Hamadaea flava: one gene and its partner. Each later gene encodes a partner of the first gene's protein in a complex. Links are inferred from orthologs where the notes say so. Each region holds a gene or a part of one and is shown on either strand. Other genes may lie near its edges. The genes, in order: dnaG and dnaB.

Evidence for each region.
Region 2: the proteins of dnaG (region 1) and dnaB are in contact, whole or in part, in a crystal structure (PDB 2R6A), measured with the Geobacillus stearothermophilus proteins. The link is inferred for Hamadaea flava from one-to-one orthologs. Residues at the interface, in WP_049624496.1 of Geobacillus stearothermophilus: Lys456, Leu457, Leu458, Pro459, Ala460, Asn463, Ala464, Leu467, Leu535, Leu536, Ile537, Ala538, Gln544, Glu545, Asp548, Tyr549, His552; in WP_033016901.1 of Geobacillus stearothermophilus: Ser13, Glu15, Ala16, Gln18, Glu91, Leu92, Asp94, Ala95, Val96, Pro97, Thr98, Ala99, Ala100, Asn101, Tyr104, Tyr105, Ile108.

What each region holds. Positions count from the first base shown.
Region 1 is NZ_JAMZDZ010000001.1:6,442,448-6,445,648, forward strand. The notes cover bases 1-2,889. They hold dnaG (DNA primase), read left to right. Parts: upstream 1-465; coding sequence 466-2,313; downstream 2,314-2,889. Other genes in these bases: HDA40_RS30140 (deoxyguanosinetriphosphate triphosphohydrolase), read left to right, coding at 1-288; HDA40_RS30150 (hypothetical protein), read left to right, coding at 2,313-2,741; HDA40_RS30155 (S1 family peptidase), read right to left, coding at 2,806-2,889. In the rest of the region: more of HDA40_RS30155, read right to left, coding at 2,890-3,201. UniProt on the Escherichia coli protein: RNA polymerase that catalyzes the synthesis of short RNA molecules used as primers for DNA polymerase during DNA replication.
Region 2 is NZ_JAMZDZ010000001.1:4,780,862-4,784,131, forward strand. Bases 218-3,175 are described here. They hold dnaB (replicative DNA helicase), read right to left. Parts: upstream 2,420-3,175; coding sequence 1,016-2,419; downstream 218-1,015. Other genes in these bases: HDA40_RS22640 (glycosyltransferase 87 family protein), read left to right, coding at 218-1,071; HDA40_RS22650 (vWA domain-containing protein), read left to right, coding at 2,916-3,175. In the rest of the region: more of HDA40_RS22640, read left to right, coding at 1-217; more of HDA40_RS22650, read left to right, coding at 3,176-3,270. UniProt on the Escherichia coli protein: The main replicative DNA helicase, it participates in initiation and elongation during chromosome replication. Travels ahead of the DNA replisome, separating dsDNA into templates for DNA synthesis.

The DNA of each region.
Region 1 (3,201 bases):
GTGCCCCGCTCGGCCCGGATCCGGTGTGCCCTGCTGAAGGGCATAGCGCTGCGTTACGTGATGCGGCGGCGCGGCATGGAACCCTGGTACGCCCGCCAGCGCGAGATCCTCGCCGACCTCGTGCGGGTGCTGAGCGAACGCGCGCCGACCGAGCTGGACCCGGTCTTCGCTCCACTCTGGAAGGACGCGCCCGACGACGCGGCCCGGCTGCGCGTGATCGTCGACCAGGTGGCCTCGCTCACCGACCCGGCCGCCGTCGCCTGGCACGCCCGCCTCCTCGCCCCCTAACCCTCCCACCCTCACCCCCCCTGCTTTCGGCGCGATCATGAACTAATGGTCGTGATCAGCCGGTGTGTCGTGTCCTGGGGACCCTGATCGACTCCGCGCCGGCATGATCGATTCGAGCCCGGACCGGCGGTCTCGGGCGTGGTGAACGTCGTCGGTGGCTCGCCCTAGGATGTGGGTATGGCCGGACGGATCCGCGACGAGGACATCGCGCTAGTGCGTGAGCGCACCTCCGTCGTCGACGTGATCTCCGAGCACGTGACGTTGAAGGGCTCGGGTGGGCGCAACCTGAAGGGGTTGTGCCCGTTCCATGACGAGAAGACCCCTTCGTTCACCGTGGCCGGCGACCGTAATGTCTACTTCTGCCACGGTTGTGGCAAGGGCGGCGACGCGATCAACTTCGTCATGGAGATCGACCACCTGCGGTTCACCGAGGCGGTCGAGAAGCTGGCCGCCCGCGCCGGCATCCAGCTGCGCTACATCGAGGGCGGCTCGGCGCCGGTCCGCCAGCAGCACGGCCAGCGGCAGCGGCTGATCGCCGCGCACGCCGCGGCGGCGAAGTTCTACGCGGAGCAGCTGATGACCCCGGGCGCCCGCATCGCCCGGGAGTTCCTCGCTCAGCGGGGCTTCGACCGGGGCGCCGCCGAGACCTACGGCTGCGGCTTCGCCCCCGATTCGTGGGACGCGCTGACCAAGCACTTGCGGCAACTCGGCTTCACCGCCGAGGAGCTGACCGTCGGCGGGCTGGCCAAGCCGGCCCGGTCGGGCAGCCTCATCGACCGGTTCCGCCGCCGGTTGATCTGGCCCATCCGGGAGACCGGCGGCGACGTCATCGGGTTCGGCGCGCGGAAGCTGTTCGACGACGACGACGGCCCCAAATACCTGAACACCCCGGAGACCCCGCTCTACAAGAAGTCGACCGTGCTCTACGGCATCGACCTCGCCAAGCGGGAGATCGGCAAGCGCGGCCAGGCGGTCGTGGTCGAGGGCTACACCGATGTGATGGCCTGCCACCTGGCCGGAGTGCCGACGGCGGTGGCGACCTGCGGGACGGCCTTCGGCTCCGAGCACATCTCGGTGCTGCGCCGGATGCTCATGGACACCGACACGTTCAAGGGCGAGATCATCTTCACCTTCGACGGCGACGCCGCCGGGCAGAAGGCCGCGCTCCGCGCGTTCGCCGACGACCAGCGGTTCGTCGGGCAGACCTTCATCGCGGTCGGGCCGGACGGGATGGACCCCTGCGAGCTGCGGCTGGATCGCGGCGACACGGCCGTCCGCGACCTGGTGGCCAGCCGGGAGCGCCTGGTCTCGTTCGTTCTGCGTACGACGATCGCGGGGTTCGACCTCGACTCCGCCGAAGGCCGGGTGGGTGCGCTCCGGGCGACCGCCCCGCTGGTGGCGCAGATCAAGGACCGGTCGCTGCGCCCGGAATACGGCCGCATCCTCGCGGGCAAGCTCGGCATGGAGGTCGAGGTCGTCCAGCGCGCGGTGAACGCGTCCGTCAAGGGCCAGCCGGTCGACGCCCGCCCGCCCCGGCCGCGTACCAGTCCGGACGATCCGCAGATCCTGGTCGAGCGGGAGGCGCTCAAGCTCGCCATCCAGGTTCCGGCGCTGGCCGGGCCGGTCTTCGACAACGCCGAGGCCGACTGCTACTCCGACCCGCAGCACGTGCAGATCCGGCTGGCCATCGCGGCCGCCGGCGGCGCGGTGCGCGGGGTGTCCGGGCCGAACTGGATCGCCGCGATCACCGACGGCTGCGGTGACCTGATGGCGCAGTCGCTGGTGAACCAGCTCGCCGTGGAGGAGCTGCGCTATGACGGCGACGCCGATCCGCACTACGTGACGGTGACCCTCGCCCGGCTCCAGCTCGCGGCGGTCGACCGGCGGGTGCACAACGTCAAGTCCAAGCTCCAGCGGATCAATCCGGTCACGCAGAAGGACGAGTACTTCGGGCTGTTCAGCGACCTCGTGTCGCTGGAGACCACCGCTCGCGCCCTGCGCGACCAAGCATCGAGTGGGTTGTGATGGCGTTCTGGTCGCGGCGGATGCTGCCGAAGGCGTACCGGGAGTTGTTCTCCTCAGGCGAGCGGACCCTGGCCTGGGCCGCGCGGCCCGAGGGCGGTCTGGTCGTGGCCACCAACCTCGGGCTGTGGGTCGATCGGGCCCGCATCGGGTGGCACGAGATCACCAAGGCGGTGTGGGACGGCTCGACCCTGGTCGTCACGGTCAGCGAAGTCGTCGACGACACCGCGGATCCCGTGGTCGTCGCGGACTCCGCGCACCTGAAGCTGGTGCTGATCGACCCTGGTCATCTACCTCACCAGGTACGCCTCCGGGTGACCGGCTCGATCGTCAGCTCCGAGGAGCAGCCGGACGGCTCTCGCCTGGTCGGCCGGCGGATGCCGGGCGTCGACGGGGTCGCCTGGACGCGCTGGCTGTCCGCTCGCCCCTGAAGGTCTTGGCCGAAGGTGTCCCCCGGAGCAGGGGGAAGGCTCCGGGGGACGTTGGGTGTGAGGCTTAGTAGACGTGGACGCCGTACACGGACAGCGGTTCGGTCACGGGCTGGAAGAACGTCGTCCCACCCGAGGTGCAGTTGCCACTGCCGCCGGAGGTGAGGCCGAGCGCGATGCTGCCCGCGAAGAGCGAACCGCCGCTGTCGCCGCCTTCAGCGCAGACCGTGGTCCGGATGAGGCCGGTGACGGTGCCCTCGGCGTAGTTGACGGTCGCGTTCGTCGCCGTGACGCTGCCGCTGCGTACGCCGGTCGTGCTGCCGCTGCGCCGGACCGCCTGGCCGACGGAGGCGTTGCCCGCCGCCGTGATGTCCTGGCTGCCGCTGTATAGGTACACCGAACCGGGGTGGTTGGTGTAGCTCGTGGCGTAGCGCACGATGCCGTAGTCGTTGCCCGGGAAACT
Region 2 (3,270 bases), 1.7 Mb from region 1 along the record:
CTCCTGCCCGGTCGGCTCGCCCGGACCTGGCTGGCCGCGGCGGCCTGGGCCGCGACCGCCCTGCTCCCGCTGATCCTCCAAGCCCGCGAGCGGGCCGCCGGACGGCTGGACCGAGCCCAGGAAGAAGTCCTGGTCATCGAGGCGGCCGGAGCCCGGATGCTCCACACTGGAACGCCCTATCTCGACCGCGACGCGATCGCCGCCGTCCCCAGCCCGCTGCGGCTGCTCGACTACCTGCCCTACCAGCCCGGCATGGCGATCGCCGGACTGCCCCGCGCCCTCGGCGGCATCGCCTGGTGGACCGACGCCCGGATCGTCATGGCCCTGCTCAGCAGCGCGGCCGTGGTAGCCGCCTGGCTGCTGCTCGACCGGGCGGGCATCACCCGCTTCGGATCCGAGGCCCCCCTGCGAGCGCTGCAAGCGGTCACGATCCTTCCGCTCGCCACCCTCACCCTGGTCACCGGCGGAGACGACGTCCCCGTCCTCGCCCTGTCACTGCTCGCCTGCGCGCTGGCTTCCCGCAACCGCTGGACCGCCGCCGGACTGGCGATCGGCTGCGCAGGCGCCCTCAAACTCACCGCCTGGCCGGTCGCCATCGTGCTCGGCCTCGTCGCCCTGGTCCGCCATCGCCGATCCCTCGCCCGGTACGCACTCGGCGCCGCCGGCATACCGGTGCTGGTCCTGGTGCCGACCGTGCTCATCAACGGCCGCGCCGTCGTGGAGAACGTCATCCGATTCCCGCTCGGCCACGGCCTGGTACGCAGCCCGGCAGCCTCCCCGCTACCCGGTCACCTGCTGACGGCGTACCTGCCGGACGGGCGCCAGATCGCCGTCGGACTGCTCCTCGGCGTGGCCACCGTGATCGCGATCTCACTGATCCGGCAGCCCCCGGTCAGCGTCCCGAGAGCAGCGCTCATCAGCGCGACCGGACTCCTACTGGCGATCCTGCTACTTCCCGCGACCCGCTTCGGCTACCTGCTCTATCCGGTCGCCCTAGCGGCCTGGGCGCCGGTGCTCAGCTCACCGCCATATCGACGAAACGCGACATATGCAGCTGCGCCGCGACCGTGACCGTGTCGGTCGGACCATTACGGTGCTTGGCCACGATGAAGTCAGCCTCACCCGCGCGCGGCGATTCCTTGTCGTAATAGTCGTCGCGATGCAACAAGATGACGACGTCGGCGTCCTGCTCGATCGAGCCGGACTCACGCAGGTCGGACAACTGCGGGCGCTTGTCGGTCCGCTGCTCGGGACCACGGTTCAGCTGACTGACCGCGATCACCGGGCACTCGACCTCCTTGGCCAGCAGCTTCAAGCCTCGCGAAAGGTCGGCGACCTCCTGCTGACGGCTCTCCACCCGCTTCGGTGACGTCATCAGCTGGAGGTAGTCGACCACGATCAACTTCAGATCGTTCCGCTGCTTGAGCCGCCGCGCCTTCGCCCGGATCTCCATGAGGTTCATGTTGGGCGTGTCGTCGACGAAGATCGGCGCTTCGCTGATCTCACCCATGCGTCTGGCCAGCTTCGTCCAGTCGTCGTCGGACAACTGCCCGGACCGCAGGACGTGCATCGGTACGCGAGCCTCGGCGCTGAGCAGACGGGTGACGATCTCGACCTTGGACATTTCCAGCGAGAAGATGGCGCTGGCCATGTTGTGCCGGATGGCGGCGTTGCGAGCGAAGTCCATTCCCGCAGTCGATTTGCCCAAACCGGGCCTTCCGGCCACGATGATCAACTGGCCGGCGTGGAGTCCGTTGAGCAGCCGGTCCAGGTCGGAGAAGCCGGTCGGCACACCCGACATGACGCCGCCCTGGGCGCCGACCGCCTCGATCTCGTCGAGCGTGGGTTGCAGCAGGTCGCCGAGGATGGAGAAGTCTTCGCTGACGCGCCGTTCGGTGACGTCGTAGATGGCCTGCTGGGCCAGGTCGACGATGTCGTCGACGTCGCGCCCGCCGCCGCCGTTGGTGCCGTAGCCCAGCTGCACGATCTTGGTGCCCGCCTCCACCAGCCGCCGGAGGATGGCGCGCTCGCTGACGATGCGGGCGTAGTACGCTGCGTTGGCCGCGGTGGGCACCGAGTTGAGCAGGGTGTGCAGGTAGGGCGCGCCGCCGACGCGGCTCAGCTCGCCCGCGCCGTCGAGGGCGGCCGCGACGGTGACGGCGTCGGCGGGTTCGCCTCGGCCGAACAGGTCGACGACGGCTTCGAAGATGGTGGCGTGGGCCGGCCGGTAGAAGTCACTCGACCGGAGGATCTCGACGACGTCGGCGATGGCGTCCTTGCTGAGGAGCATGCCGCCGATGACGCTCTGCTCCGCCGCGACGTCTTGTGGGGGAGTCCGTTCGTAGGCGGGGGGACCGTCGGCCGACGGCTGCCCGGAGACCGGGAACCGCGCCTGGTCGCGCACCTCGCCGACGGACACCGCACCCCACCCCAAGCACGCTCGATCGTCCCCACCGAACCCCAGGGATACCACCGGGGTCCGACAACTGTGCCGGACGGTTCCCAGGGTGATATCGAGGCCGGAGGCTTGACGTTACGAAGCCTGGCCCGGATTCTCAAACACCCCGGTGGACAGACCTGCGGACAACCTGTGGACAACTTGCCTCTGCCTGTGGGTAACCCTGTGCACAGCCTGTGGATAACACGCGGACTGTTGTCCACAGAGTTGCTCTGAGCTGCGCAGACGTAAATCACAGGCTGTGCGCGAAAGAAATTTCGTTCGGCGTGTCGATCTTGGCAGGCCAGGTCCGCCGTGGACGTCGGAGACGGCCCGCCGGTTCCCGCCCTCCGGTCACGGGCTCGGCTCGAATCGGTCACCAAGGTTCACGGTCCGATTTCGGTCAGGCAACGGTGGGAGCGCACCCGGTGCTGGGCCGGTCGGATCGGCAACTGAATGTTCTAGGTCAGGAGAAATCATGACGAAGCTCATGACCCGATCGACCGGAGCGGCCTTCCTGGTGGTGCTGCTGGCGCTCGCCGGGTGCAGTGCCGGTGACAAGAGCAGCTCGTCGGACCAGCCGCAGATCGGTGGCGGTCAGGGGCCCGGGGTGTCCATCCCCGGCGGCGAGACGTCCGTGGACGAGCAGGCTCAGTCGACCTTCGCGCTCGACGTGGACACCGCCTCGTACGCGTACTCGGTGCGCCAGTTGCAGGACGGGCGCTGGCCGGACCGGTCGACGGTGCGGCCGGAGGAGTTCGTCAACTCGTTCGACATGGACTATGGACAGCCGAAGGGCGACGGGTTCGCGTTGCACGTCGACGGGGCGGGGA